Regions from separate parts of the Martelella mangrovi genome, predicted to be linked through region 1. Evidence: predicted binding sites of a transcription regulator. Region 1 holds the regulator's gene; the other holds the start of a gene.
The links. Region 1 encodes LexA, which represses DNA repair genes until DNA is damaged. Its sites were predicted from a motif close to TGTTCNNNNTGTGTTCNG; they were not measured.
Positions count from the first base shown of each region.

Region 2: ABID12_RS02780 (ATP-dependent helicase) is a predicted target of LexA. The motif match lies at 11,226-11,243, and genes of this name have one in related genera.

Region 1 is NZ_JBEPLY010000005.1:112,107-127,937, reverse strand. It holds gene glmS (glutamine--fructose-6-phosphate transaminase (isomerizing)) at 1-537, opposite strand, end outside; gene glmU (bifunctional UDP-N-acetylglucosamine diphosphorylase/glucosamine-1-phosphate N-acetyltransferase GlmU) at 562-1,923, opposite strand; gene ABID12_RS09525 (BMP family ABC transporter substrate-binding protein) at 2,082-3,158, opposite strand; gene ABID12_RS09520 (ABC transporter permease) at 3,204-4,121, opposite strand; gene ABID12_RS09515 (ABC transporter permease) at 4,118-5,209, opposite strand; gene ABID12_RS09510 (ABC transporter ATP-binding protein) at 5,199-6,779, opposite strand; gene pcsA (phosphatidylcholine synthase) at 6,971-7,720, opposite strand; gene ABID12_RS09500 (UbiH/UbiF family hydroxylase) at 7,897-9,081, shown strand; gene ABID12_RS09495 (AEC family transporter) at 9,116-10,066, opposite strand; gene ABID12_RS09490 (cytochrome c biogenesis CcdA family protein) at 10,093-10,827, opposite strand; gene ABID12_RS09485 (hypothetical protein) at 10,842-11,018, opposite strand; tRNA gene ABID12_RS09480 (tRNA-Lys) at 11,076-11,151, shown strand; gene lexA (transcriptional repressor LexA) at 11,332-12,039, shown strand; gene ABID12_RS09470 (ComEC/Rec2 family competence protein) at 11,993-14,539, opposite strand; gene gltA (citrate synthase) at 14,792-15,831, shown strand, end outside.
Region 2 is NZ_JBEPLY010000002.1:77,092-92,922, reverse strand. It holds gene ABID12_RS02825 (acyl-CoA dehydrogenase family protein) at 1-1,330, shown strand, start outside; gene ABID12_RS02820 (hypothetical protein) at 1,506-1,673, opposite strand; gene ABID12_RS02815 (hypothetical protein) at 1,900-2,037, opposite strand; gene ABID12_RS02810 (aminopeptidase P family protein) at 2,036-3,871, shown strand; gene ABID12_RS02805 (AzlD family protein) at 3,861-4,178, opposite strand; gene ABID12_RS02800 (AzlC family ABC transporter permease) at 4,175-4,876, opposite strand; gene ABID12_RS02795 (DUF2164 domain-containing protein) at 5,036-5,272, shown strand; gene pncA (bifunctional nicotinamidase/pyrazinamidase) at 5,539-6,165, opposite strand; gene ABID12_RS02785 (sensor domain-containing protein) at 6,226-8,508, opposite strand; gene ABID12_RS02780 (ATP-dependent helicase) at 8,725-11,175, opposite strand; gene ABID12_RS02775 (efflux RND transporter periplasmic adaptor subunit) at 11,419-12,555, shown strand; gene ABID12_RS02770 (efflux RND transporter permease subunit) at 12,552-15,749, shown strand.

The sequences.
Region 1 (15,831 bases):
AAGCGGCGGACCGAAACGGGCGACATAGAGCGTTTCCGGCCGGTCCTGAAACAGGATCACCAGCGCAAAGGCGCCGGTTACCTTTTTCAGCATCGCCAGAACGGCATCGCGCGGCGCCATGCCTTCACCGCGATACCGCTCCAGCAGTCTGGCCACGATTTCGGTATCGGTATCGGTTTCGAAAGCCGTGCCGCCGGCGGACAGCTCGGCGCGCAATTCGGCGAAATTCTCGATGATGCCGTTGTGGACCACAGCCACATTGCCGGCGATATGGGGGTGAGCGTTGACCTCGTTGGGCACGCCATGGGTGGCCCAGCGGGTGTGCGCAATGCCGGTGATACCGTCGACCGGGTCTTCGGCAAGGCGGGTGCGCAGGTTTTCCAGCTTGCCCGGCGCCCGGCGTCGGGAAAGCGCGCCGTCGCTTTCAATCACCGCAATGCCTGCGGAATCATAGCCGCGATATTCAAGCCGTTTCAGCGCGTCCACGAGGCGTTCAGCAACCGGTTCACAGCCGACAATTCCGACAATTCCGCACATTCCGATAAAATCTCCGCTGAATTTCTATTTCTGCGACTGCTTTGCAGCCTTGATGGCAAGCGAACGGGCGCGGATACGTTCGGCGCGCCCTTCCCGGTTTTCCTGTCGTCCGCGCCCGATGGCCAGCGCATTGTCCGGCACATCGGCGGTGATCACGCTGCCCGATCCGACATAGGCGCCGTCGCCGATGGCAACAGGCGCGACCAGTGCCGAATTCGAGCCGATGAAGGCATTTGCGCCAATCGTGGTCTTGAACTTGTTGATGCCGTCGTAATTGCAGGTAATCGTGCCCGCGCCGATATTGGCCTTCGCCCCGATACTGGCATCGCCGATATAGCTGAGGTGGTTGACCTTGGCGCCTGCACCAATATCGCCGTTCTTCACCTCGCAGAAATTGCCGACCTTGGCATCGTCATGCAGCACCGCACCGGGCCTGAGCCGCGCAAACGGGCCGACCTGGCTGCCGGAGGCAACTGTTGCCCCCTCGATATGGCTGAAGGCATGGATGGTGACATGCGCGGCAATCGACACGCCGGGGCCGAAGCGGACATTGGGCTCGATCACCGTATCGGGGCCGATCTCGGTATCATGCGACAGGAACACCGTTTCCGGCGCAATCATGGTCACGCCGGAGAGCATCAGTTCGCGGCGACGGCGGTTCTGCCAGATCCGTTCCAGCTCGGCCAGTTCGGCGCGGTTGTTGCAGCCGAGCACTTCTTCCGCATCAGCCATCACCACGCTGGCCCGCCCGCCCTTCGCAAGCGCGACTTCGACGACATCCGTCAGGTAGAATTCGCCCTTGGCATTGTCATTGCCGATCGCATCCAGAAATTCCAGAGCACGGCGGCCGTTGATCGCCATCAGTCCGCTGTTGCAAAGCGTGACGGCGCGCTCCGCGTCGCTTGCGTCCTTGTCCTCGCGAATGGCCGTCAGCGCGCCGTCGCGCACCAGAAGCCGGCCATAACCGGCGGGATCGTCCGCTTCGAAACCGATGACGACCACATCGCTGCCATCGGCAAGTGCCGCCCGTGCCCGGTTCAGGGTATCAGCGGTCACCAGCGGCGTGTCGCCATAGGTCACGATCAGATCATCGAAGCCTGCGGCAATGGCTTCGCGCGCAGCGAGCACCGCATGGGCCGTGCCGAGCCGTTCGGTCTGCTCAAATGTCCTGATGGTTCGCCCGGCTGCAGCACAGGCGACCGCGACCTTTTCGCCGTCGCGGCCGACAACCAGAACGGTTTCATCGACGCCGGAACGGCCAACCGTATCAGCCACATGGGCTGCGATCGCGCGGCCTGCCACTTCATGCAGCATCTTGGTTTTGTCGGATTTCATCCTTGTGCCGTCGCCGGCGGCAAGAACGATGGCCAGAGCGCTGCGTGACATGAAACCTCCATTTGCGAACCGGTTACCGCTTTTAGCTGAATCGTGCCCGAGAGGTATTCAAAAATTATGAATGAAGTTTATCTGTTTTCCGCGTTGTGTGCAGTGCAACAAAAAAGGCGCCCTTGCGGACGCCTTCCCTGCATGATTTTCGGCTGAAATCACTCCGACTTCGGAATGGAGCCGTCAACGCCTTCCACCAGAACATTGAGGCCGAGCAGCGTGCCGTCATCGGCTTCCTCGCCTTCGGCCAGCCACGGCGTGCCGTCCTGCAGCGTGACAGGGCCGGTGAACGGCTTCAGTTCGCCGGAGATGATCTTGGCTTCGGTTTCCTCTGCCAGCGCCTTCACGTCATCGGGCATGTTGGTGTAGGGCGCCATTGTCAGGATGCCGTCCTTCAGGCCGTCCCAGCTCTGTTCCGACTCCCATGTGCCGTCCTGAACCGCCTTGACGCGCTTGATGTAGTAAGGCGCCCAGGTATCGAGGATCGATGTCAGCTGGGTGTCTGGACCGGCCTCGATCATGTCGGAAGCCTGGCCGAAGGCCTTGATGCCGCGCTCGGCGGCAATCTGCATCGGGGCGGTGGTGTCGGTGTGCTGCGCCAGAACGTCGACGCCCTGGTCGATCAGCGCCTTGGCGGCGTCAGCCTCGCGGCCCGGGTCGAACCAGGTATTGGCCCAGACGACCTTGGTCACGAAGTCCGGGTTTACCGACTGCGCGCCCAGTTCGAAGGCATCGATGCCCATGACAACTTCGGGAATCGGGAACGAGCCGATATAACCGCCGATGCCGCTTTCGGAGATCGAGCCGGCGATGACGCCGGAGATGTAACGGCCTTCATAGAAGCGCGAATTGTAGGTCGCGACATTGTCGGCGGTCTTGTAGCCGGTGGCGTGTTCGAACTTCACGTCCGGATATTTGGCGGCAACCTTCAGCGTCGGCTCCATGAAGCCGAAGGAGGTGGTGAACACGATGGTGCAGCCGGAACGGGCCATGCGCTCGATGGCGCGCTCGGCATCCGGGCCTTCGGGCACGTTTTCGATATAGGCGGTTTCGATGTCCAGCGTGTCTTCAAGCTGCTGGCGGGCGATGTCGTGCGCCTGTGTCCAGCCGCCATCGGTTGCCGAGCCGACATAGACGAAGCAGGCCTTGACGTCTTCCTGGGCGGCAGCGCCCGTGGCGGCAAAGCCGGCGATGACGGCCGCGGAGGCGGCCAGAGCGAATTTCAGGGATTTCATCGTTCACCTCTTTCGGTTTGATCTGAAATGACAAGTTTACCGTGACTAGCGATCCGGCACAAAGGGTTTGCCCAGTGCTGCCGGGGTGTTGATCAGCGTCATCCTGCGGTTTTGCGAGATGATGACGAGGACCAGAATGGTTACGACATAGGGCAACGCCGAAAGGAACTGCGAGGGAATGGCAATGCCGAAGGCCTGGGCATGCAGCTGGCCGATGGTGACCGCGCCGAACAGATAGCCGCCGAGCAGAACGCCCCAGGGCCGCCACGAGGCGAAGACCACCAGCGCCAGCGCAATCCAGCCACGGCCCGCCGCCATGTTTTCCGTCCATTGCGGGGTGTAGACCAGCGACAGTTGCGCACCCGCAAGCCCGGCACAGGCGCCGCCGAACATGACAGCGAGATAGCGAATGCCGATCACATTGATGCCGAGCGCATGGGCGGATGAATGATTGTCGCCGACGGCGCGCAGGACGAGGCCCTTGCGGGTCTTGAACAGGAACCACGCGGTTCCGGCGACGATCGCGATTGAGAGGTAGAAAAACAGGTCCTGATTGAACAGCAACGGTCCGATGACCGGAATATCCGAGAGGACCGGAAAATCGATTGCCGGCATGCGCACGCCCGCGCGCCCCACCAGCCCTTCGCCGATCATTGCGGAGAGCCCCTGACCCAGAATGGTCAGCGCCAGACCGGTGGCAACCTGATTGGCGACCAGCGTCAGGGTCAAAAACCCGAACAGCAGCGAAAACACCGCGCCGGTGGCAAGGCCCGCCAGCATGCCGAGATAGGGCGAACCGGTGGCATGCGCGGTGGCAAAGGCGCCGACAGCGCCCATCACCATCATGCCCTCGACACCGAGGTTCAGCACGCCTGCCCGCTCACAGACAAGCTCGCCGATTGCCGCCAGAACCAGCGGCGTCGATGCGGTGATGACGGTCAGGAGAATGGCTTCGATGATCATGACGCTTTCCCCTCGGAGGCCGCCTTGCCCGAAAAGATCACCCGAACCTTGTAGAGGATCAGCGTATCGCAGGAGAGGACGAAAAACAGCAGCATGCCCTGAAACACGCGGGTCACCTTGTCGGAAACGCCAAGCGTGAATTGCACGCCCTCGCCGCCGATATAGGTCAGCGCCAGCACAAGACCGGAAATGATCGTGCCCAGCGGATTAAGCCGCCCGAGAAAGGCGACGATGATGGCGGTGAAGCCATAGCCCGGCGAGATTTGCGGCTGCAGATAACCGAGCGCGCCGGAAATCTCGCTGATGCCCGCAAGGCCGGCCAGACCGCCGGACAGCAGGAAACAGAACCAGATCATCTTGCGCGAGGAAAAGCCTGCAAACCGCCCTGCCCGCTGCGACTGGCCGATGACGTTGACCTCGAAGCCTTTCAGGGTGAAGCGCATCATGAACCAGACCGCGAATGCCGCCAGGATCGCGAGCGCGAAGCCGTAATGCGCGCGGCCGGAAGACACCATTTCGGGCAGCATGGCCGCATCGACGAATTCGCGCGTCTGCGGAAAATTGAAGCCTTCGGGATTGCGCCACGCCCCGCGCACCAGCCAGTCGAGAAACAATTGCGCGACATAGACCAGCATCAGCGAGGTCAGGATTTCATTGGTGTTGAAATAGCTTTTCAAAAGTGCGGGAATGCCGGCGTAAAGCGCGCCGCCGACAGTGCCCATCACCAGCATGATCGGCAAGAGCAGCGGCGAGGACCAATCGTAGAAATAGACCGGCACGACGGAGCCGACCATGGCGCCGACGGTAAATTGCCCTTCCGCGCCGATATTCCAGATGTTCGAGCGGTAACAGACCGTCAGCCCGACCGCGATCATGATCAGGGGTGCTGCCTTGATCATCAGCTCATGCAGGGACCAGATATCGAACAGCGGCTCGATGAAAAAGCGATAGAGCGCCTCGACCGGGTCCTTGCCCAGAAGCGCAAACATGATCGCCCCGAAAAACACTGTCAGCGCAAACGCGATCAGCGGCGACAGCAACGAAAACAGCGGCGAACTATTGGCGCGCCGTTCAAGTTCAATGCGCATCGGCCGTCTCCACATCCTTGTCCGCATCCTCGCCATGGATGCCGCCCATCAACAGCCCGATCCGCTCGCGCGTCATTGTTTCCGCCGGATGACTGTCGGACAGCTGACCTTCGGAAATCACCGCGATCCGCGTGGCGATTTCGAAGATCTCGTCGAGATCCTGCGAAATCACCAGCACGGCCGAGCCCGATCTGGCAAGATCGACCATTGCCTGGCGGATATGAGCGGCAGCGCCGGCATCCACGCCCCAGGTCGGCTGGTTGACGATGATGACCTTGGGCTTGCGGTCCAGTTCGCGCCCGACGATGAATTTCTGCAGATTGCCACCCGACAGCGCGCCTGCCGCCGGATTTTCACCGCTCTTGCGGACATCCATGAAACCAGCAATCTCACCGGTGCGCGCCCGGGCGACGGCGCGACGGATGACCCTGAGCGGCCCACCGGCCAGAAAAATATCCGATTCGGCCTGATTGCGCGCGAGGATGAGGTTTTCCGACAACGTCATCCCCGTGACCGCGGCATGGCCGTGGCGCTCCTCGGGAACGAAGCCCGCGCCGAGCTTGCGTCGTGCATTGATGCCCTTGGCGCCGACGGGCTGACCGTCGATCTGGATGGAGATATTGTCATCGACCGGATATTCGCCGGAGAGCGCATCGAAAAGCTCCGACTGGCCATTGCCGGCGACACCGGCGATCGCCAGAATTTCGCCGGCTTTCACTTCGAGGTAGATGTTCTTCAGAGCGGTGGAAAACGGCGTGCGCGCCGGTGCGGTCAGCCCCTTGGCCTCAAGCAGAACCTTGCCGGCCTTCATCGCTTCCGGCCGGGTGATTTCCGAAACTTCGCCGCCAACCATCATCCGCGCCAGCGAAGAGGCCGTCTCGTTGCGCGGGTTGCAATTGCCCGTCACCTTGCCGTGGCGCAGCACGGTGGCCTTGTCACAGATGCGCTGCACTTCTTCCAGCCGATGAGAGATATAGAGCACCGAACGCCCTTCGGCCTTCAGCTTGGCCAGCGTTTCAAACAGCCGGTCCGCCTCCTGCGGGGTCAGCACCGATGTCGGTTCATCGAGAATGATCAGGCTCGGGTTCTGCAAAAGCGCGCGCACGATCTCGATCCGCTGACGCTCACCGACCGAAAGGTCGGCCACATGGGCGCGCGGATCAAGCGGCAGGCCGTATTCGACCGAAAGCCTACGTGATTCTTCCGCGATCTTCGCAAGCGAAATGCCCGGATCGAGCGACAGGGCGATATTCTCGGCCACCGTCAGCGCCTCGAACAGCGAGAAGTGCTGAAACACCATGCCGATGCCGATCTTGCGGGCAGCGGCAGGGGCTTCAATGCGCTGCGGCTTTCCCTCCCAGAGAATTTCGCCGGCGGAAGGCTCCAGCACTCCGAACAGCATTTTCACAAGTGTAGATTTGCCGGCGCCGTTTTCGCCGAGCAGAGCGTGAATTTCACCCTTATCGATATCGAGATCGATGCCATCGCAGGCAGCGAAGGTACCAAAATATTTTGTCAGCCCCTGAACGGACAGCAGTGATCCGCCCACATCATTATCATTTTGGTTCAAACTGCCCTCCGGTATTCACCCGAAAACGCGAAACCCCGGTGCTACCGATCCTGTCGGCACCACATCCGGAAATTGACTAAAAAATAGAACATCCCCTGTATTGCGCACAAATGAAGCACGAACCCTCATTGAAACGCAATGACTTTTGCCTGTTTCCCAACGACTTTATTCGGTTGCCGTGCTGACGCTTGTCAAAACTCAGCCCGGGTTTCGGCCGCCCGCGAGCCGAGTTTGGGCAGGAATTGCAGCACCATGCCGATAAGGTAGAGATAGACGCCGCTCGCCACGAACAGCACCTCGATGAAGAGCGGCGCATCGAAACGGGCGAGAAGTGCGATGAAGCCGGTGACGCACCAGACCGCAAAAACGCCGAGATTGAGCGGCCGCAGCCGCTTGACCCGGACGGGATGCAGAAAATTCACCGGCGCGAAGGTCAGGGCCACCGACAGCACCACAATCGCCATGGCAAGCAGCGACGACGGCTGGATGACGAAGAAGGAGAACACCACCATGTTCCAGACCACCGGAAAGCCGGAGAAGAAGTTCTCGTCCGTCTTCATGCCGCTGTCGGCATAATAGATCGCGCTGGAGACGACGATCAGCGCAGCGGCAACGAAGGACAACGGCTCCCCGATCATATGGGACTGGTAGAGCGCAAAGGCCGGCAGCAGAACATAGGTCACGTAATCGATGATGTTGTCGAGCATCACGCCCGACCAGCTCGGCAGCACCTCGCTGACCTTCAGCCGCCGCGCGATCGGCCCGTCAATGCCGTCGACCAGCAGAGCGGCGCCGAGCCACCAGAACATGGCCACGAATCGCCCCTCGGCGGCGGCAACCACGCCAAGGAAAGCAAGGAACGAGCCCGATGCCGTCAGAATGTGGACGGAGAACGCCCGGATTTCGGCATAAGGTACTTTACGCTGGCTGAACAAACCCATTCACTTCCCGTAAAACTGTGTCGGCGGTTATTGCCCGGTTTTCTCTACCCCTACAATGCACCAGAAGCGCGTCCGCGTACAAAAAAAACATGATTTTCCAGAATTTTTCACGGCAAAATGCGCCCGGTCGCATTATATCGGTAACGAACAAATCGCAGGAAGACGAGGTTTCAGGCATGTCGGATTTTGAAATTGCCGTGATCGGCGGCGGCCCCGCCGGAATGATTTCCGCGCTGGCGCTTGCCCGTGCCGGCCGCAGGGTCGCGCTGGTCGCGCCTTCCCCCAGCGGCGGCGATCATCGCACAACGGCGCTGATGGACCATTCCATCGCACTGCTTGCCCGGCTCGGCCTGTGGCAGTCTGTCCGGCCGGAAGCCGCACCGCTGAAGACCATGCGCATCATTGACGGCACGGGACGGCTGGTGCGTGCGCCGACCGTCAGTTTCCGCTCTGCTGAAATCGATCTCGAAGCCTTCGGCTACAACATCCCCAACACCGTTCTGGTCGGCAAGCTGAACGAAGCGATTGCGAGTGAGCCGAACATTACCCGTTTCGAGACCATTGCCGACGATTTTACCGTCGACAAGGATGGCGTTGCGGTGACGCTTGCCGGTGGCGAGACATTTTCTGCCGAACTTATCGTCGGCTCCGACGGCCGGCGTTCGAAAGTGCGTGAAAATGCCGGGATCGGCGTGCGCCAGTGGTCCTACAAGCAATCGGCTGTCGTGCTGAATTTCAGCCACGCACTTGCCCATGACGATATCTCGACGGAATTTCACACCCGTGGCGGTCCGTTCACGCAGGTGCCGCTGCCGGCGAAGAACCGCTCCAGCCTGGTCTGGGTGATGGACACGCCGGCTGCCGAAGACATGGCGGCGCGGCCGGAGGCTGAAATCGCGGCGGCGATCGAGGAACGCATGCAATCGCTTCTGGGCGCGGTCACCATTGAGGGACCGGTGCAGAAATGGCCGCTTTCCTCCATGGTTGCGAACCGTTTCGGCAAGGGCCGTACGGTTCTTGTCGGCGAGGCGGCCCACGCCTTTCCGCCGATTGGCGCCCAGGGGCTCAACCTTTCGTTGCGCGACATCATGCGCCTTGCCCGCATGCTGGACGGTATCGACGGCGCGAAAATTTCCGCCAGAACCGGCGAGCGCTATGATTTTCTGCGCAAGTCCGATGTCTGGAGCAGAACGGCCAGCGTCGACCTTCTGAACCGCTCGCTGCTTGCCGATTTCATTCCCGCGCAGCTTGCCCGTTCCGCCGGCCTCTACATGCTGTCGGCCGTGCCGCCGCTGCGCCAGTTTGCCATGCGCGAAGGCGTTCAGCCCCTCAGGGGGATCAAGGAATTATTCGCCGGCTGAAGCCTGTTTTAGCCCTTGCCTATAGCGGCAGGGTCTATAACGGCAGGGCGGTGGCGTCGATCAGAAGCAGAAGACCGGCCAGCGTTGCCGCCGAACAGATTGTGGTGATCAGGATGGTGGCGGAGGCCCGCTCGTACCAGATGCCGTATTGCTGGGCGATCACGAAGACATTGGTGGCCGTCGGCAAGGCTGCAAGAAGCACGGCGGCTTCCACCCACACCGGATCGAAGCCGCCATGCAGCATCATGAAGGCATAGACCAGCACCGGATGTAAGATAAGCTTGGCCGGAACGATATAGCCGATTTCCACCGGCACGCGCTTTACCGGGCGCAGAGCAAGCGTCACCCCCATGGCAAAAAGCGCGCAAGGGGCAGCAGCCTGTGCAAGATAGTCCACCAGCCGGTTGAACGCATCGGGCGGCTGAACCCCGCTCGCAGCAACGGCAAAACCCAGAGCGGTTGCAATGATGAAGGGGTGCAGCAGCGCCTTTGTCAGCACCTGGCGGGCAAGTGATGCCTTGCGCACCGCACCACCATCCGCCACCGCCATTATCGACGGTGCGACGATGAAATGCAGCGCATTTTCAAAGCACACGATCAAGGCGACGGGAACGGCCGCCGCTTCGCCAAGCGCCAGAATGGCAAGGCCCGGCCCCATATAGCCGATATTGCCGTAAGCCCCTGCAAAGGCCTGGATCGTGCTCTCGCGCACGCCGTTGCGTTTCCAGAAGTAGCCGGCGGCAAACAGCAGCGAAAACACGGCATAGGTCGCCAGCAGATCAACGGAGATGAAATCAAGCCGGGTCAGTTGGTCGAAAGGCGTGTTCGAAACAAGCTTGAAGAACAAGGCCGGCAATGCGGCATAGACGATGAATACGTTGAGCCAGACAAGACCGGATTCCGGCTGCCGGATGAGCCTGGCGGCGATAAAGCCTGCGGCAATCAGTCCGAAGAACGGAAAGAGAAGCCCTAGAATGTCTGACATGGCGCAAAACCCGGGCTTCGCAGGCCCTAGCCGATCTGCGATAGAACGGGAAAGGTCTGCTGGAACCAGATCGCCATATCGGCAATAAAGCCGAAAAGAAAGGCAAGGCCGGTGAGAATCAGCAGCACGCCCATGATTTTTTCAATCGTGCCCAGATGTTTGCGGAACCGCGACAGGAAGCGCATGAAGGCGCCGGAAAAAAGCGCGGCAATCCAGAACGGCACGGCAAGGCCAAGCGAATAGATCGCCAGCAGCACCGCGCCGTTGGAAACCGTATCGCGCGTGGCCGCGACAGCGAGAATGGCCCCCAGAACCGGTCCGATGCAGGGCGTCCAGCCGAAAGCAAAGGCCAGCCCCATGACATAGGCGCCGGACATGCTCGCCGGCTTGCCGCCGCCATGAAACCGCGCCTCACGCGACAGGAAGGGGATTTTCAGCACACCAAGGAAGTTCAGCCCCATGATGATGATGATCACACCGCCGACCTTGGCCAGAATATCGATATATTGACGCAACAACTGACCGATGGACGAGGCCCCTGCCCCGAGCGCCACGAAAATCGTCGCAAAGCCGAGCGTAAAGAACAGCGCCGGCAACAATACACGCGCCGGGCGGACGGAGGTGTCTCCCCTGAACTGATCGATCGAAATGCCCGCCATGTAGCAAAGATAAGGCGGCACCAGCGGCAAAACGCAGGGTGAGAGAAACGAAAGCGCACCGGCAAGAAGCGCCGTCAACAGGGAAATATCACCGATCGACACCTGAAATCCTCTTGTCACTCGGCCGTTGGCGAAAGCGCGTCCGGCACCAGCAGATAACCGCCTGAAAGGCGGACCGTAAACTGCCGGTTCCTTAAACCACAGCGGCGTTGAATTCCAATCACCTTTCCGCGCATCGCCCCCGACATCAAATTGTCGCCTTGGAGCCGAATTTCCGGGTTGACCTTCTGCAAGACCCTTTCTATGTTCCGCCCACTTTCCGCTGGCCCTTCAACAGGCGCCGGGCTCGGGAGCGCGTAGCTCAGCTGGTAGAGCAACTGACTTTTAATCAGTAGGTCCAGGGTTCGAACCCCTGCGCGCTCACCATTGTTTGCCGAGAATTTTCTCCTTTCGAAATTGAAACAACACTTTCTAACTCACCCCTTTCCGCCCGCCTTCATGCCTCCATTGACCGCAATCGAGGCCGCTCTGCTATTTCCAGCTTGCGGAACACAGATAGAACAGATATAAACGTTCTGTATTTGTTTCGAAGGCAAGGGGCTGCAAATGCTGACTCGTAAACAACAGGAACTGCTGTATTTCATCCATGAACGGATGAAGGAGACAGGCATTCCCCCGTCTTTCGATGAAATGAAGGAAGCCCTGGATCTGGCGTCCAAATCGGGCATTCACCGATTGATCACGGCGCTGGAGGAACGCGGCTTCATTCGCCGGCTTCCCAACAGGGCGCGCGCGCTTGAAATTCTGCGCATGCCGGAAAGCCTTGGCTCTCAGCCGCCGCGCCGCGGTTTCTCACCGAGCGTGATTGAAGGCAGCCTCGGCAAGACGCCTGCCGAAAGCAAAACACCGGCTGCCGGAAATGACAGCGGCTCGACCGATATCCCCGTCATGGGGCGGATTGCAGCCGGTGTTCCGATCTCGGCCATACAGGAAAACACCCACGCAATTGCGGTTCCGGCCGAGATGCTGGGAACCGGCGAACATTATGCGCTGGAAGTTAAGGGCGATTCGATGATCGAAGCCGGGATATTCGACGGTGACACGGTGGTCATCCGCAATATCAACACGGCCGCCCCGGGCGATATTGTCGTGGCGCTGGTGAATGACGAGGAAGCGACACTGAAGCGCTTCCGCCGCAAGGGCGCGTCGATTGCGCTGGAAGCCGCCAATCCGGCCTATGAAACCCGGATATTTGCTGCCGATCAGGTCAAGGTTCAGGGCAAGCTTGTCGGCCTGATCCGCCGCTACCACTGAAGAAATCGAGGGTTTTCGGCAGGCTGACAGGATCGGCATACGAATCGGAACGCCAGTTATAGAGGCGGTGTTGGTTCCATTGACGTTTTACTGCCGTAATGGCGGGCGTGACGGAAACGTGGGTTCTCACACAGGAGCCGGTCGGGTTAGGCTCTGAGGACGTGGTGTTACCATTTCTTGATTTTGAACCATCGGTATCTTGGACAGTAAACTGCAAGGTGCCGGTTTGGCGGCGCAGTGCTGGTGTGATGAGAAAACCAGGCGAACGGCACGCCTGAAAACCGGGCCGGTAAACGCTGACAATGATGTCTGCGTGATCGCAGGCAGGGCCTACGAGCGCGGGCCGGAATATTTGTGCGACGGTCAGGCCGCTGCCGGGAAGCGATGCCACACACCATTCGCTCTTTTCACAGATGAACATACCGGATTGCGTCCGCGCGGCCTTTATATCCTCGGCAAGGGCGGTGCTTGCATTGGTGATTTGTCCAGCATCCAGGCGGTCGAACCGGTCCGCGTCTTTCAGTATCGCAGCGTTGCTTTCGGTTTCGCTCGGCGGCCGTGTGGCGCTGATGGCAAGTGCGCTCTGCCACTGATCGAAGATGAAGGAAGGCGGACGGCGCTTGCTGAGCGCGGCTGTATCACCGGTGACGATCGCAACCAATGCACCGTCTTCGGAGACAAGCAGAAGCGGCGACCGGTCGCCTTGAGAAAAGGCGGGCAAGGCAAAGGCAATTGCCATCGGCACCAGTCCGACAAGCCTGAGACGGGTGCGCAGCAGAACCAGCAGCATGAACCCGACAAGGAAAAGCAGCAGAAATCCGCGGGGCATCGCACTGGTATCGAGCGCGCCACCAAGACCATCGACCCATTCCGCAATGGCAATCACCCGGTCGAGCCCCCAGCCCATGGCCAGAAGAAAGGGGCCGTGCAGGTTAAGCGGCATTGCCAGCATGGCCAGCAGGCCGGAGGGCATGACCAGAAAGGTGACAATCGGCATGGCGAGCAGATTGCCGAGCAGACCGTAGCCGGCAATCCGCTGAAAATGCGCCATGGCAATCGGCGCTGTCGAAAGCCCACCGATCAGTGCGGTCAACACAATACCGAAAGCACCCAGCATGACGATGCGGATCACTGTGCCGGCCGGCATCGACGCCGGGCGAGCATATTCGCGACGCTGCCAGAAGCTGTAGCCCGCAATCAGCGCCAGTGTTGCGGCAAACGACATCTGCATGCCGGGGCCGACAGCTTCCGACGGCGAAACCGCGAGGATGACAAACCCCGCAAGAGCGACATTGCGCATACTGATGGCCGGACGGTCGGCAACGGCGGCAAGCAGCATGATCGCCAACATGATGAAAGCGCGCTGCGCCGAGACCTGCATGCCCGAAATCGCAAGATAGAACCCGGCAGCCCCGATCGCGGCCATAGCGGCAAGCTTCTTGGTGGCGATCGCCTCTGCCGCCTTTGGCGAAAAAGACAGAAAAAGACGCAGGCTTGAAAAGAAGATACCGGCGGCGAGCGCCATGTGCAGCCCCGAAATGGCGATGACATGGGCAAGGCCGGCATTGCGCAGCGCGTCCAGCGTGTCATCATTCATGGCGCGACGCTGCCCGGTGATGATCGCATTGGCGAAAGCCCCCGATTCGTCTGGCAGGACAGCGCGAATGCGCCCGGCAATCGTATCGCGCAGGCTTTCGACCCTGTGGCGCATGAACAGGCCAATGGACTGAGGGCGGCTTGTCTCCCGCGTATGAAGATCACCCGGAACCGCGTCTGGCGCGCCATAGAAGAACCCCACTGCGCCGATCCCGTCGAAATAGGAAAGAAAACCGAAATCGACGAGGCCCGGCAGAGCCGGTCCGGAAGGCGGTGAAAGCCGGGCAAGGCCGGTGAATGCACCGCCGATGTCGACCGGCGGCGATTTGCCGCGGGCAACAAGGGTGACACGCTCAGGTGGACGGTGGATCACCGGATCGTCGGTGGCGATGACGCGCACCACATAACGCCAGCCGTTTTCGGTCGGCTCGCGGGCATCGACCACGCCGGTAACATGGGTCGTCACCGGTGAGTCGAGCATCACCGTAGCAAGCCGGCCCGTCTCAAGCTGCGCCAGAAACGCGCCGCTGAGAAAGAGCGCAACCAGACCGGCGCCCAGCCGGTTCACCGGACCGGCATTGCGCAACGAAACGGCGGCACCAACGGCGATCGCCCAATAGAGCCACAGCCCCCACGAAAACGGCGCTGCAGGCCGGAAAAACCACCACGCGGACCCCAGAGCCATCACAAACGGCGCAAACAGAAAGCTGCGTCCATAGGCAAGTTCTTCGGAAAAAAGCGTGCCGACGTCCCTGCCCTCCGGCTGCTCCGCAGAAGTTGGCGGATTCCAGACCGTATCGCTGCCGGAAGCGGCTTTCGTTCGCCATCTGCGCAAGCGGCCACGAACGGCGCCGCCCCCGCGCCGCTTTGGACGTTCCGTAACCTGTTTCTCGCCCTCTCCCATCAAAACCGCTCCGCCACAACCTAGGGTATCGTGTGGTTACCTGGAGCAAAAAGCAACGTTGCAGAACGCAGCTTGCGGAAAAATTTCCTTTTCAGAAGCTCAAAAAACTTGCTAAACGCAAATTATAAATCATCACCCGCACCGCAACATGAACCATTCAGCGGCTTGGCAGCGGCGCATCGATCCTATACCTAATTGGTACCTTTGATCGTGTTTATCACGCGTCCCGCGCTGGAAGATTTGGAGGATAGCATGACGGAAACTGGCAAACTCACCTTGGACGGACAGGAACTGGAACTGAACGTCGAAGCAGGCACCTTCGGTCCAAAAGTGCTCGACATCAACAGCCTGTACAAACAGTCAGGCATGTTCACATACGATCCCGGCTTCACCTCGACGGCATCGTGCAAATCGGCAATTACCTATATCGATGGCGACAACGGTATTCTGCTGCACCGCGGTTATCCGATCGACCAGCTGGCCGAAAATGCCGACTTCCTCGAAATCTGCTACTTGCTGCTTTTCGGTGAACTGCCGACGGCAACGCAGAAGAAGGATTTCGACTTCCGCGTCACCCATCACACGATGATTCACGAGCAGATGACACGGCTTTTCACCGGTTTCCGCCGTGATGCTCACCCGATGGCCATCATCTGTGGCGCTGTCGGCGCCATGTCGGCGTTTTATCACGACTCGATCGACATCTCCGACCCCTACAAGCGCGAGATCGCCAGCGTCCGCATGATCGCCAAGATCCCGACGATCGCGGCAATGGCCTACAAGTACCATGTCGGCGAACCCTTCGTGTATCCGCGCAACGATCTCGGCTATGCGGCCAATTTCCTGCATATGTGCTTCGCCACGCCGTGCGAGGAATACAAGGTCAACCCGATCCTGTCGCGCGCGCTCGACCGCATCTTCATCCTGCATGCAGACCACGAGCAGAACGCCTCGACTTCGACGGTGCGTCTTGCCGGTTCTTCGGGCGCCAATCCGTTCGCCTGCATCGCCGCCGGCATTGCCTGCCTGTGGGGCCCGGCGCATGGCGGCGCCAACGAGGCCGCGCTCAACATGCTGCAGGAAATCGGTTCGGTTGACCGGATTCCGGAATACATCGCCCGTGCGAAGGACCGTGATGATCCCTTCCGTCTGATGGGCTTTGGCCACCGCGTCTACAAGAACTACGATCCGCGCGCCAAGATCATGCAGAAGACCTGCCACGAGGTTCTCGGCGAGCTCGGAATCAAGGACGATCCGCTTCTCGATGTCGCCATGGAACTGGAAAGAATTGC
Region 2 (15,831 bases), on a different contig from region 1:
GCCGCCGCGCGATGCCGATTCGAAATCGAAGGCGCATAAGCTGAGAGCCGTGCGTCTGTTCCTGACCGCCCAGCTTGAATGTGGTCATCTTGAGCCGCTTTCATCCACGTCGGCGTCGCTGGCCGTGCTGGCTGCCACGCCGCAATTGCGTTCGGAATGGGCGCCGAAAATCCTGTCGCGCAAATATGATTCGACCAACCGTCCGCAGGCGCAGAAGACGGCTGCGACCATCGGGCTGGCCATCACCGAAAAACAGGCCGGCAGCGATATGCGCGGGCTTGCCACGAAGGCGGTGCGCGTCAGCGAGGGCGTTTATCGCCTGTCAGGCCATAAATGGTTCGTCTCGGCACCGATGAGCGATGCCTTCATCATGCTCGCCGATGTCGACGGCAAGCCGGGCTGCTTTCTGGTGCCGCGGCTTCTGGATGAGGGGCGGACCAATGCGCTGCGCTATCAGCGGCTGAAAGACAAGCTCGGGCTGCGTTCGAATGCGGTGGCCGAGGTCGAATTTTCCGATGCTTTCGGTTTTCTGCTCGGCGCGCCGGATGCAGGCCTCAGGACCGTTCTCGACATGCTGACCCTGATGCGGCTCGACAGTGCGGTGATGGCCTCGGGGCTGATGCGCGCTGCTTTGGCCGAAGCCGCTCATGCCACACGCGGCCGCAATGTCGGCGGTCGTGCGCTGGCCAGCCAACCGCTGATGATGCGTGTGCTGGCCGATCTGGCGCTGGATGTGGCGGCGGCGGGCGCGCTCTGCTTCCGGCTTGCCGAAAGCTTCGACCGGGCACGCGACAGCGCCGAAGAGGCGGCCTATGCGAGGGTGATGACCCCGGTCGCCAAATACTGGACCACCAAGATCGCCCCTGCCGTGGTGGCCGAAGCGATGGAGGCCATGGGCGGCAACGGTTTTGTCGAAGACCGCCCGATTGCGCGTCATTATCGCGATGCGCCGGGCCTGGCCATGCATGACGGCGCGGGTAACATGATGGCGCTCGATCTCAGGCGCGTTGTCGAACATGGCAGCGACCTGTTCGAGGCCGTGTTTCAGGTGATTGCGCGCGATCTCGGCGCGTCCGGGCCCAAGATCGTCGAACTTCTGCGGGCCGCCATGGCGCTGTGCAAGAGCCATGAGAGTGCCGCACGGATTTTCATCGAGCAACTGGCGCTGGCCGCCGGCGCCGCCGAACTCTACCGGCTGGGGGCGGGCCGCATTGCCGATGCGTTCCTCGAAACCCGGCTGGCTGCCGGCTGGCGTTCGACCTACGGCATGCTCGATACCCGTTTTGACGCGAGCTATATCGTCGAACTGCTGTTTCCCGAAATGGATTGAGGCCTTTGGGGTCTCAGAGCGTTTCAATCTGAAATGCTCGTGAACAAAAAGAAAGGGCCATGCCTTGCGGCACGGCCCTTGTTTTGCTGACCTGCGGCGCTCCGCGAGCGGGGAGGACGCTCAAGCAGATTGCGGGGTCTGCACGACGCTTAGCAAGCGCCGGAAATCGTCTCGATTAGAACAACATCGAGCTGTTGGCGTTGCGACGCAGTTCAGCGCGCGACTTGCCCATCTTCTTCAGGGATTCGTCGTCGAGCTTCAGAAGTTCGGCATTGACGAAACGGTTGGCCTGGCTCTGACGGGCGCTGGCGATGTTCTTGTAAGCGGTACGGAAGAAACCCATTTTAAATTCTCCTTTTCTGGCGGATCGGGCCGGACGGCCATTCCGTCCTTCGATCCATTGTGCTTCGCGGCTATCAGTCCTGATCCCCTTGATCATCACCGGCGCGAAGCCTTCATCAATCAACTGTCTGGAATATAGGCCGTGCCTTTCGCTTCAGGCAGGTGGGTAGTCGAATGGGAGCCATGCAGAAAACGCATGCTCTTTTGTGGAACTGGCAAAACGCCTGTCATGCTGCACGAATAATGTGCATCGATGCCCGTTCCCGGGGCAGGGCGCGCCATGTGTGAAGCGCCAACGCCAATTGTTGTGATGGCGGATGAATCGCTCTATCGTCGCGCCGATCGAATTGATTGGTGATTTTCATGTTTCAGTCCTACGACGTTTCCGCCCGCCCGGAGCAGGCCGCCCCGCGCATCAAGGCCTTGCGCGCGCTTTTCCCGTCCTTGGGAATCAATGCAGTGCTGGTGCCGCGCACCGACGAATATCAGGGCGAGTATGTGCCGCCTTCAGCCGAACGGCTTGCCTGGCTCACCGGTTTTACCGGCTCTGCCGGCATGGCGCTGGTGATGGCTCAAACCGCGATCGTGTTTGTCGACGGTCGCTATACCTCCCAGCTGAAAATGCAGACAGATCCGGCGCTGATTTCCGGCGGCGATCTGGTGGGCTGCCCGCCCACTGCATGGCTCACCGAAAACAGGCCGGAGGGTATGCGTCTCGGCATCGACCCCTGGCTGCATACGCCAAGCGAGGTTGAACGCCTGAAAGCGGCGCTCGGGGACATCGGCGGCGAACTCGTTCTGCTGTCTGAAAACCCGGTCGACCGCATCTGGGATGACCAGCCTGCGCTGCCATCTGCGCCGGTTTCTGTTCAGCCGCAGCAATTTGCCGGAAAACCGGCGGAAGAAAAGCTTGCCGGCGTTGCCGAAACCGCCCGCAAGAACCGGGCGGATGCGGTGCTGATCGCCGATTCGACCTCCGTTGCCTGGCTTTTCAATATTCGCGGCAATGATGTCGCCCACACCCCGACGCCGCTGTCGCGCGCAATCGTAAGGGCGGATGGCAGCGCCACGCTGTTTCTGGCGGCAGAAAAAGTCTCCGGGGAGGCTGAAGCACATATTCGCGGGCTTGCCACGCTTGCGGCCCCGACAGCCGTTTCGGCCCATCTTGAGGTGCTTGCGCGCGAAGGGCTTTCCATCATGCTCGATCGTTCGGGCGTGCCCTATGCCGCGCTGCAGATCATCGAGGATGCAGGCGGCCGCATTGTCGACGCCGCCGATCCGGTTGTCGCTGCCCGCGCCGTCAAGAATGACGGAGAGCAGGCCGGGACACGTCAGGCCCATCTGCAGGACGGCGCGGCCATGGTGACGTTCCTCAGCTGGCTTGACGCTCAGCCGGCCGGAACCGTCAGCGAGATTGAAGCTGCAAAGGCGCTCGAAGCGGCGCGGTCTTCCGTCGGAAAGCGCATGCAGAACCCGCTGCGCGACATTTCCTTCGATACAATCTCCGGTGCGGGGCCCAATGCGGCGATCATCCATTATCGGGTAACCACCGACACCGACCGCCGGCTTGGGGCGGGGGAGCTTTATCTTGTCGATTCGGGCGCGCAGTACCAAAACGGGACCACGGATATCACTCGCACACTTCCTGTTGGCGTCGTGGATGACGAAAAGCGGCGTTTCTTCACACTGGTGCTGAAGGGCATGATCGCGCTTTCCACGGCCTGCTTTCCTGCCGGCACGCGTGGCATGGATCTCGATCCGCTGGCCCGCATCGCGCTTTGGAAGGCCGGTGTCGACTATGCCCACGGCACGGGGCACGGTGTCGGCTCCTATCTCTCCGTTCACGAAGGGCCGCAGCGTCTGTCACGGCTGGGCACGCCGGAACTCAAACCCGGCATGATCCTGTCGAACGAGCCCGGTTATTACAGGCCCGGGGCCTTCGGCATCCGTATCGAAAACCTGCTTCTGGTGAAGGCGGCGGAACCGGTTGAAGGCGGCGAGATCCCGATGCTTTCCTTTGAAACGCTGACCTGGTGCCCGATCGATCGCCGCCTGGTCATGCCGGAATTGCTGACGGATGAGGAGCGCGACTGGCTGGATGGCTATCACGCGCAAACCTGCGAAAATCTGATGCCGCTCGTCTCCGATGAGGGCGAACGCGCCTGGCTTGAACAGGCGACGAAGCCCCTCAGCCCATGACGAAGTAGCGGCAGACCATCACGATCGACCAGCCGACCGCGATCATCGGCAGGGGGGATTCATAACGCAGCCCGGTGACAAGGGCTGCGGCAATCGCAAGCTTGCTTTCCCAGCCGCCGGCATAAAAGGCGGGCGCCACCAGCGTCGTCAGCACGGCGGCCGGAATGGCGTTGAGCGCCGCTTCTGCACGCGGCGGAATGTCGGAGACCACCGAAAGCAGGAGGTAGCCGGCAATCCGCGTCATGTAGGTTGCGACCGCGGCGCCCAGAATGACGAGGATCATGTGGTCATTGGTGAAGTCGCTCATTGTGCCGCCTCCTTTTTGGTGTCGGGCGGCAGGATTGCGGCAAGCAGAATGCCGGCAACAGCACCGATGCTGACATGCCAGGGCGAACCGATGGTGGCATAGGCCAGGATCGAACCCAGCGCGCTGATGGCGACCACAGGCAGAAAATTCGGCCGCTTTCTGAAGCCGATGACAAGGCTCAGGAAATAGATCGGCAGAAGAACGTCAAGGCCAAGCGCGTCGGGATCGCTGATCAGCCCGCCAAGCGTCGCGCCGATCAGCGTCATGATGTTCCAGAGGACATAGAGCACAAGTCCGGCGCCGAGATACCAGGAAAAGGTGACGCGTTCTTCCCGTTCGTGCCGTTTCAGCGCTTCGGCAAACTGCGGATCGGTCATCAGGAAGAAGGCGGTCAGTTTTTTCGGCAGTGAGAAATGCGCGATCACCGGTGTCAGGGCGGCGGAATAAAGCACATGCCGGAAGTTGACGGCGACGATCGAGGCGATGATCAGCCATGGTGCAACCCGCTGTCCGAAAAGCTCCACGCCGACAAGCTGGCTGGCGCCTGCAAAGATCGTTATGCTCATCAGCGCGGTTTCAAACACGCTTTGGCCCTGCGCAACGGCGACTGCGCCGAACAGCATGCCGAAAGGCGCTGCCGAAAGGGCAGGGATGAGGCCGGATTTCAGGCCGCTTGAAAACTCCGTCTTCTCTGACACGTGGACAAAATCTCCTGATGATGGCGGGTTTGATCCCCGAAAAGGAGCGGCAGAAGAACTGCAGGAGGGGAAACGAGACTTATGTCCGTTTACCGTCTTTGCATTGCCGGCACAAATGAGAAGAATTGATAATGGGATCAAACGTGAGGAAACACCCCGATGATCAGGCTCAGCGCACGCGAAAAAGCCGCCCTGGCGGAGCGGTTGCGGGAATATTGCATGGCAGAATTCGACTGCGAGATCGGCAATCTGCAGGCTGAACTGTTCGCGGACATCATCGCGCGCGAATTCGCGCCGGTCTTCTACAACAGCGGGCTGCGCGATGCAGAAGCGCTGCTGATGAAGCGCATGGAAAGTTTCGGCGATGAAATTGTCGCTCTGGAAATGCCGGCCTAGAGCCCTTCAGGTTTATATGGAAACAGTTCTGTTTGCCCAAACCGGTCATTCCACGCGAAGAAGCCCGCGCGGCATAGCCATAGCTATGGCGAAGGGCTTCGACAAAGTGGATGGCCGGTTTCGGCAAACCCGCAGGGCGGCATGAATTTGCGCCATTACCAGCGGTCTTCGGCTTGGACATAGCTTCGGCTATGCCCTGCGCCAAAGCCCTTGGTTCTGGTGCAAATTCCTTGCCGCAGAACGATTCCATATAAACCTGAAGGGCTCTAACTGCCGATTGCGGTCTTGAGGTCGATGATCGCAACACCCGCATCACGCATTTCGGCAAGCGCCTGCTCGACGCCTTCCTCGCTGATGCCGCGGCAGCCGTCGAGGATCAGCCGCACCGTCACGCCGGGCAGCATTTCAAGGGCGTCGAGGGCGGTAAACTTGACGCAGAAATCAAGCGCCAGACCGACGATATCGAGCGTGGTAACGCCCTGCTGCTTCAGATAGGCATCGAGGCCGGTGACGGCGTCGTGATCATTGTCGCGAAATGCCGAATAGGAATCGATCTTCGGGTTTTCGCCCTTGCGCTGCACGAAATCGATGGCGGCGAGATTGAGGTCCGGGTGAAACGCGGCATCTGCGGTATCCTGCACGCAGTGATCCGGCCACATCATCTGCGGCTTTCCCGATAGTTCGCCCATCGTGAAGGGGGCCATTCCCGGATGCGCGGAGGCAAAGGAACCATGCCCTTCAGGGTGCCAGTCCTGAGAGGCGGCAACGACGCCATATCCGCCCGTCTCGATCAGTGCGTTGGCAACCGGCACCACGGCATCGCCATCGGCAACAGCGAGGTTTCCGCCGGGGCAGAAGCCGTTCTGGATATCGACGAGCAGAAGCGCTTTCATGTGTTTTCTCCCAAAAACGGTATGCGTATTGCCGGTGCGCGGCGCGGCCCGGCGCCGGTTTTATGGCGGCGGCGTCAGATAATGGTCGGCCGGTTGAGGCCGGCTGAACAGGAACCCCTGAAGGCCCTCACAGCCATGTGCGCGCAACCATGCTGCCTGTTCAACGGTTTCCACCCCTTCGGCCACAATCGAGATACCCAGATGATGCGCCATGGTGATGATCAGTTCAACCAGCGAGGTGTCGTTGCTGTCATGCGGCACGCCGGCGATGAAGGTCTTGTCGATCTTGAGTTCGTTCAGTGGAAACTGTTTCAGATAGACAAGCGCGGAATATCCTGTCCCGAAGTCGTCGATCGACAGCCTGATTTTCATGTCCCGGATTTTCCTGAGCTGCGAAAGGGCCAGGTCGAAATTGGCGATCATCAGGCTTTCCGTCATCTCCAGCGTCAGCCGTTCCGGATCGAACTGATAGGTCTCGAGCAGCGCTGCAACATCGTCGATGAAGCTTTCCCTGAGAAACTGGCGTACCGAAACGTTGACGGCGAGATGCAGGTCGTCATGTTCGGCCAGCAATTTGCAGGCTTCTTCCAGAACCCAGGCGCCGATGGGAACAATCAGTCCCGTCGCCTCGGCAATGTCGATAAAGCGTCCCGGCTCGATAATGCCACGCTCGGGGTGATCAAGCCTGAGCAGGACTTCGAAATGCCGTCCGGGCGCGCCGTCGATCACCTTGGGCTGGAGAAAGAGCCTGAGGCCGCCCTGCTGCAGCGCCTGTTCCAGCGCGGTTTCAACATCGAACCGGGCGACAAGGTCCTGGACCATGCCGTCGTGAAACCATGTGATACTGCCGCGTCCGTGCGATTTTGCGTTGTGCATGGCCAGATCGGCATGCCGCAAATGCTCAGATGCCCCTTCTGAATTCGGCATCACCAGAACCGCGCCTGCACTGGTGCTCGGAGTGATCTGGTTTCCGTTGATGAAGGTCTGGCGGGACAGAAGGCTGTGCAGCCGTTCGATCTTCTTGTGGGCCGCTGTTCGCGCTGTCTCTTCGCTGCTGCCAAGTGAGGTCAGGAACACGACGAACTCATCGCTGGAAAGCCGCGCCGTAAAGCAGCCGGGATCGATATTGTCGCACAGCCGCCGTCCTGTGGTTCTCAACAGCGCATCACCGATTGCATGACCGAAAATCGAGTTGATGGCCGCGAAATTGTCGAGGTCGAAGATGGCAATCGCCATATACTGATGACTGACCCTGTGGGTTGCCAGCAGCCCGACAAGAACCTCCTGCGCCTTTGTGCGGTTGGCAAGTTTTGTCAGCGGATCGTAGTAGGCGAGCATTTCGATCCGGGCTTCCGTCCGCCGGCGTTCGGTGACATCCCGCCAGACGCTGACCGATCCGAGCCGTTCGCCACGGGCATCGATCACAGGCGCCTTGATCATCTCAAGCGTATATTTGCGACCTGCCGGATTGGTGACCTCGCCCTGATTGATCAGCTTGCCCTCATCGTTGACGTCGCCGAAGACCTGCTGCATCAACAGCGCGTCATTGGTCTGGCCGAAAATCTCCCTGTCGGTCTTGCCGACGATCGTTTCCGTCGGCATGCCGATGAATTCGGCGGCTGCCTGATTGCAGGCTTCCAGCGTGCCGTTCGGCCGTTTGAAATAGATCTGGTCGGGTATCGCGTCGATGACCACGCGCAGCAGAAGGTGCTGACGGCTGAGGGCGTTGACGAGCCGCCGACCGCGCACGAGGACAAGGGCCAGAATGACGATAATGCCGGAAAGCACCGCAATTGCGGCAATCAGGGTCAGGTTCAGCAGGCCGGACTTGTGTTGCAGTTCCGTGGATTTCCGGCGAACGGCTTCCACCAGGTTCGAGGAATAGGCCGCCAGCGGTTCGCTGCCCGCTCGCACATCCCTGGCTTCGGAGACAATCGACAAAAGCGCCGTCCGGTCCTGAATCGTGATCGGCCACGAGAAGATGCGCATCGTATGGACGGAGCCATCCTGAAAGCGATGGGGGAACAGAAAATAATGCTGCTCGTCCAGACTTACCTCTTCCATCAGCGCCATGATTTTTTCTCTGGGCAACTGGTTCAGTTCGGAGATGGAAAGGTTGCGGAATTCCTTTGATGTCCAGCCATAGAGCGACTGTGCGGCATCGTTTGCTGCCAGGATATCCCCGCTGATCGGATCGATCAGCATCATCGCAACCGGGCTGTTGCTGAAGATATCGGCGAAGGGCGGAAGCGATGTCTGCGCGTATAACTGCGTGGCTGTAGACGAAGCGAACACAAAGGCGGCCAACGCGACACCGGCAACACGTTTGTCGAATCTTCGCACCTTTCGTGTTGCCATCTTCATATTATCGGTGGCCTTTTGCGGTCGGATGTGGCGGTGCGTAATAAATCAGTGGGCGAACAACCAAAAGTAATCCATGTGTAATCTTACACGACATAATAACAGGTAAACATTACATTAGAGAAATTGCATTCATGCCGGGCAAAATGCAAGGGGGAGGGAGGCGCGGTGTCCCTCCGGGCCTTTTTGAGGGCGTGCTCAGGCCGGTTTGACGAAGCCGTCCAGGACCCGTTTCTGACCGGCCTTGTCGAAGTCGATGGTCAGCTTGTTGCCTTCGATCGCCGCGATGTTTCCATTGCCGAACTTCATATGGAAAACGCGGTCGCCGACCGAAAAACGCGACGGCGTTTCTTCGCTGCTGCGGGCAACGAGCTCGCCTTCGATCGTGCGCCCGCGCGGCCCGCTTTCGCCATAGCCGATGCGTTCGACGGCATGACCCGACCGCGTGCCCCAGTTGTCCCGGGTGGCATCGGTGCGGTGTTCCTGCGCGCGTTTCCAGCCGGGGGTGGCATAGGTGTTGGAAAACGGCTGGGCCCGGTCGAAGCGCGACTGGCCGTAGCCGCCGTAGGAGACTTCGGTTTCGCCGACCTCGACATGGTCTTCCGGCAGTTCATCAAGAAAACGTGATGGCATGGTCGATTGCCACAGCCCATGGATGCGCCGGTTCGAGACGAACCAGATGTGGCAATTGCGTTTCGCCCGCGTCAGCCCGACATAGGCGAGGCGGCGTTCCTCTTCGAGGCCCGCGCGGCCGCTTTCATCCAGCGCGCGCTGGTGGGGAAACAGGCCTTCCTCCCAGCCGGGCAGGAACACGGTCTTGAACTCCAGTCCCTTGGCCGAATGCAGCGTCATGATCGATACGGCGTCCATGTCCTCGTTCTGGTCGGCATCCATCACCAGCGAGACATGTTCGAGAAAACCGCGCATGCTTTCAAACCCGTCCATGGAACGGATCAGCTCCTTCAGGTTTTCAAGCCTGCCGGGGGCTTCCGCCGAACGGTCGTTCTGCCACATCTCGGTATAGCCGCTTTCCTCCAGAATGATTTCTGCAAGCTCGGTATGCGGCGTGGTCTCGAGAAGCTCCTGCCAGCGGGTGAACTGGGTGACCACATCGAACAGCGCCTTGCGCGGCTTCGGTTTCAGTTCGTCCGTGTCGATCATCTCGCGGGCGGCGGCCAGCATCGGGATATTGCGGGCGCGGGCGTAGTCGTGGATCTTGCGCACGCTGGCGTCACCCAGGCCGCGCTTCGGCGTGTTGATGATCCGCTCCAGCGCCAGATCGTCGGCCGGCTGGCAGGTGAGGCGGAAAAACGCCATCGCGTCGCGGATTTCGAGCCGTTCGTAAAAGCGCGGGCCGCCGATGACCCGGTAATTGAGGCCGAGTGTGACGAACCGGTCCTCGAATTCGCGCATCTGGAAGGAGGCGCGCACCAGAATGGCCATGTCGTTCAAGAGTTCGCCATCGCGCTGCAACTGCTCGATTTCCTCGCCGATGGCGCGGGCTTCCTCTTCGGAATCCCAGGCGGCATGGACCTGAACCTTGTCATCATCCGGCTCGGAGCGTTCGGTGAATAGCGTCTTGCCGAGCCGCCCGTCATTATGCGCGATCAGCTTGCCGGCAGCTCCCAGAATATGGGCAGTGGAGCGGTAATTGCGCTCCAGCCGCACGACCTTGGCGCCACGGAAATCCTTCTCGAAACGCAGGATATTGTCGACTTCGGCGCCGCGCCAGCCATAGATCGACTGGTCGTCGTCGCCGACACAGCAGATGTTGACCGGACCGTCATCATCGCCGGGGCGCTGCGCCAGAAGCCTGAGCCACATATATTGCGCGGTATTGGTATCCTGATACTCGTCCACCAGAATGTAGCGGAAGCGGCGGTGGTATTCCTTCAGGATATCCGGATTTTCGCGGAAAAGCCGGATCGGGTGCAGCAGAAGATCGCCGAAATCGCAGGCATTCAGCGTCTTCAGCCGGTCCTGATAGGCCTGATAAAGCTGGCGACCGCGGCCATTGGCAAAGGCGCGGGCGTCGCCTTCCGGGATCAGTTCCGGCGTCAGTCCCTTGTTCTTCCAGCCATCGATCATTGCGGAGAACTGCCGCGCGGGCCAGCGCTTGTCGTCGAGGCCTTCCGCTTGGATAAGCTGCTTGATCAGGCGGATGACATCGTCGGTGTCGAGAATGGTGAAATCGGACCTCAGCCCGACAAGTTCGGCATGGCGGCGCAAGAGCTTGACGCCGATGGAGTGGAACGTGCCGAGCCAGGGCATGCCTTCAACCGCGCCGCCGACGAGGACGCCGATGCGCTCCTTCATCTCGCGCGCGGCCTTGTTGGTGAAGGTCACGGCCAGAATCTGGCTGGGATAGGCCCGTCCGGATGCGAGGATATGCGCAATCCGCGTGGTCAGCACCCGGGTCTTGCCGGTTCCCGCACCGGCCAGCACCAGAAGCGGACCGTCAATGGTCTCGACAGCGTCGCGTTGCTCGGGGTTCAGGCCGTTGAGATAATCCGGTGGCGCCGGTGCGCGCCGTGCCGCCATGGCGCGGGCGGCAAGCCCGCCCTGTTGCGCCGGCGCGGCGTTGCCTTCCGGTTTGCGCGGTTCATCGTCATCATCGAAAAACGGTATGTCGTCGTGGCCCTGAATCATGGCGTCAATCTAGTGAGTTGAAACGCAAAGGTGAAGGTGCACGCTGAACTGAGAACAAAATATGCACAGCTCGACCGCATTTCCACGTCCAAAAACGTGTAAAATCAGACAAATCACACCGCTGAACATTACAATTCTGTGAGGTTTCATTCGACAGCTTGCAGTGCGTCGGGCGATCTGGATACTTCCATCCATATTTTCCGCCGCGGCGTTTTCGACGGCTTTTTCAAACCGGGGACATTGATGCGTTTCTACAAACAGGTTGCTGTCAGTGTGTGTGTTCTGGCAATCGGATCTGCAGCCTGGCTTTTTCTGGCGCCGGGCGGGCGGGCCGTGCTTGTGTCCTACGGCATTCTGGATGCGCCGGCAGCCGGCGGTGGCGGCGGTCGCCCGGCTGGCGGGTTTTCGGGCGGCGGCATACAGGTGGTGTCCGCCCCGGTGACAACGGGCACCGTCAATGATGAACTGACGGCCATCGGCAGCGGTGAGGCGATCCGTTCGGTGACCGTGCTGCCCGAGGAATCCGGCACCATTACCGAACTGCTGATCACCTCCGGCGATACGGTCGCGCAGGGCGATACGATCGCCGTTCTTGATGATCGCGAACAGGTGCTGGCCCGCGATCTGGCGCAGGTGGCGCTTGAAAGCGCAACCCGTCAGGCCGAGGTCAACCGCCGTATCAAGTCGGCGATTTCCGATCTGGAAGTCTACAATGCCGAGATCGATCAGCGGTCGGCCGAACTGGATCTCAAATCGGCCGAACTGGCGCTGTCACGCCGCCGGATCGTTGCGCCCATCGATGGCGTGGCCGGCATTGTCGGGGTGAATGTCGGCGATTATGTCACCACCTCTTCGGAAATCGTTACCATAGACGATCGCTCCTCGATCCTTGTCGATTTCCCGGTGCCGGAGCGTTTTGCCACTGCCGTCCGCTCCGGCGCGCCGGTCGAGGCCAGCCTGGTCTCGGCGCCGCAGCAGGTGTTCGAGGGTGAGGTGCAGGCCGTCGACAACCGTATCGATGCGGCAAGCCGGACCTTCATGGTGCGCGCGCGGCTCGACAATGACGACGATGCCCTGCGCGCCGGCATGTCCTTCGATGTGTCGATGCGGTTTCCCGGCGATGTCTATCCGGCCGTCGATCCGCTGGCGATCCAGTGGGATTCCAACGGCGCCTATGTCTGGCAGCTTGTCGACGGGCAATCGACCAAGACCCGCGTGCGCATCATCCAGCGTGATCCCGATGTGGTGCTGGTCGATGCCGGGCTCGACGAAAACGATCTGGTGATCATCGAGGGTATCCAGCGCCTGCGGGAAGGCGCTTCCGTGACCGATATTGCCAATGGCGCCGGTGCCGGCGGCGTGGCGGAGACGGCGTCATGAGCGACAACGACCGCGAAAACGGCAATCTCCCCTCCGACGAAAAAAACACCGTTCCCGAGGCGGACGATGCGCGCAGCGAGGCGGCAAAGGCGATTGCTGAGCATGAGAGCGAGCACGGCTTTACCGCGCTTTTCGTGCGCCGTCCGATTCTCGCGGCGGTGTTCAACGCACTGATCCTGGTGGCCGGCCTTGCAGCCTTTTTCGGCGTCGAGGTGCGCGAACTGCCCGATGTCGACCAGCCCGTGATTACCGTGCGCACCAATTTTTCGGGCGCGGCGCCCGAGACGGTCGACCGCGAGGTGACCAATGTCATCGAAGGCGCGGTTGCGCGCGTGCCCGGTCTGCAGTCGATGTCGTCGCGCTCGAACACCGGTTCGAGCCGGGTGACGCTGGAATTCAGCAAGGACACCGATATCAATGTCGCGTCGATGGATGTGCGCGATGCCGTCGGCCGGGTCGAGGGGCAATTGCCCGACGATGCCGACGAGCCGCGCATCGTCAAGGCGGATTCCGATTCCCAGCCGGTGGTGCGACTGGCAATCACCTCGTCCACGCTCGACATTGACGACCTGACGGTGCTGGTTGAAGACGAGATCGAGGACCGTTTTGCCGCCGTCCCCGGCGTCGCCGATGTCGCCGTCTATGGCGAACGGGAAAAGATCTTCCGTATCGATATCAATCAGGCAGCGCTTGCAAGCCGCGGTCTTTCGGTGGCGGACCTGACGGCGGCGCTGTCCGATATTTCCTGGGATGTGCCCGCCGGATCGTTGACCAGCACCACCCAGGCGCTTGGCGTGCGCGCCACCGCGGATGTCACCACGCCGCAGGAATTTGCCGATATTCGGGTGGCTGAAAATGTTCATATCGGCGATGTCGCCACCGTCGTCTTCGGCCCCGACACCGCCGCAACGGCGCTGCGCTATAACGGTCAGCCGGGCATCGGTCTCGGGATCATCCGGCAGGCCAAGTCGAACACGCTGGAAATTTCCGAAGGCGTGCACCGGGTCGTTGCCGAAATCGCGCCCAATCTGCCCGAAGGCACCACCATCCGGGTTTCCAGCGACGATGCGGTGTTCATCTCCGGCTCGATCGAGGAGGTCGTTCGTTCACTTTTGCTCGCAGCGCTCATTGTGGTTGCGATCATCTATGTTTTCCTGCGCGACTGGCGCGCGACCATCATTCCGGCCATCACCCTGCCGGTGGCGCTGGTGGGCACGCTGGCCGCCATTTATGTCGCCGGCTTTTCCGTCAATATTCTCACCCTGCTGGCCATCGTGCTGGCAACCGGCATGGTGGTCGACGATGCCATCGTGGTGCTGGAAAACATCGTGCGCCTGCGTGCCGGCGGCATGGGCCCGCGTGCGGCAGCGGTTCTCGGCACCCGGCAGGTGTTTTTCGCCGTCATCACCACCACGGCAACGCTGGCCGCCGTTTTCGTGCCGCTTTCGTTTCTGCCGGGGCAGGCGGGCGGCCTGTTTCGCGAGTTCGGATTCGTGCTCGCCTTCGCGGTGATGCTGTCGTCCTTCGTGGCGCTGACGCTCTGCCCGATGCTGGCTTCGCGCATTCTGGTGCAGCACAAGGACACCAACCCGGGGCCGATCGCACGGCTGGGCATGCTGTTTGCCCGCGTCTATGCCGTCACGCTGCGCTGGGTGCTGGCCGCGCCGCTGGTGCTGCTGTCGCTTGCCGCGCTTTTGATCTTTGGGGCCTATCTTGCCTATGCCAATCTGACCACGGAACTGTTGCCGCGCGAGGACCGGTCGATGCTGATGATGCGGGTTTCCGCCTCGCAGGGCGTCAGTCTTGATTATACGCGAGACCGCATCCAGCAGGTGGAGGAGAAGCTTCAGCCGCTGATTGAGAGCGGCGAGATTGAAAGCATCTTCTCGATTTCGGGGTTCGGCAATAACACAAACAGCGGCTTCGTGGTGATGTCGCTGGCGCCCTGGGCCGATCGAGACCGCACGCAGGATCAGATTGCCCGGGATGTGAATGCGGCAGCGGGCAGCATTCCGGCCGTGCAGGCCTTCGCCTTCCAGCCGAATTCGCTCAATATCCGCGGTGCCGGCAACGGGCTTTCCGTGGCCCTTGTCGGCTCCAGCCATGCGCGGTTGAGCGAGGCGGCGACCGCGCTGGTTGAAGCCATGGAAACCGATCCGATGTTCGACGCGCCGCGGCTTTCCGAAGATGCGACCCAGGCGCAGCTGTCGCTCACCCTCGACCGGCGGCGCGCGGCCGATCTCGGTATCGATATCGGCGGTCTTTCGCAGGCGCTGATGGCGATGCTCGACGGCCGGTCTGTTGGAGAGGTGTTCATCGACGGGGAATCCTATGATGTCCAGCTTCGCGCCGACACCAGGAAGGTCGACGATCCCGGCGATTTGAGGAATATTTTCCTGCGCACCGGCGACGGTCGCATCGTGCCGCTGTCGACCATCGCCACGCTGGAGGAAAAGTCGATTGCCCCGACGCTTGAACGCGAGCAGCAGCAGGCCGCCGTCTCGCTGTCGTCGAGTCTTGCGCCCGGCGTGGCGCTGGGCGATGCCTATCAGCGGCTGCTGGAACTGGCCGAACCGCTGTTGCCGCCGGGTGCCCATGTCGAGGCGCAGGCGGAGGCCGCAGCGCTCGATGAAAACGCATCGGGCATGGAGATGGTGTTCGGCTTTGCGCTCATCATCGTCTTTCTGGTTCTGGCCGCCCAGTTCGAGAGCGTGTGGAGCGCGCTGATCATTCTGGCAACCGTGCCCTTCGGCATCGGCTGCGCCTTCATCGCCATGCTGCTGACCGATACCAGCCTCAACATCTATTCGCAGATCGGTCTGGTGCTGTTGATCGGGGTGATGGCGAAGAACGGCATTCTGATCGTTGAATTCGCCAATCAGCTGCGCGACCGTGGCGAGAGCGTGCGCGATGCCATCGAGCATGCCACCATGCTGCGCCTGCGGCCGGTGATGATGACGATGATTTCCACCGTGCTCGGCGGCATTCCGCTTGTGCTGGCATCCGGTGCGGGTGCGGAAGCGCGCATCGCGCTTGGCTGGGTGATTGTCGGCGGGCTCGGCCTTGCCACCATCGTCACGCTTTACGTCACGCCGGTGGCCTATTTCCTGCTTGCGCGGTTCTCCAAACCGAAGGCCGACGAGGAACGGCGCCTCAATGCGGAGATGCATGACGCCGCGTCGATCAGCCATTAGCGGCAGGCGTTTGGTTGAAACCGTCCCTTTGGTGGTTTTCGCGCCCGCACCGCCAATGTGAAGGGCGGATGTTGCCATGCAA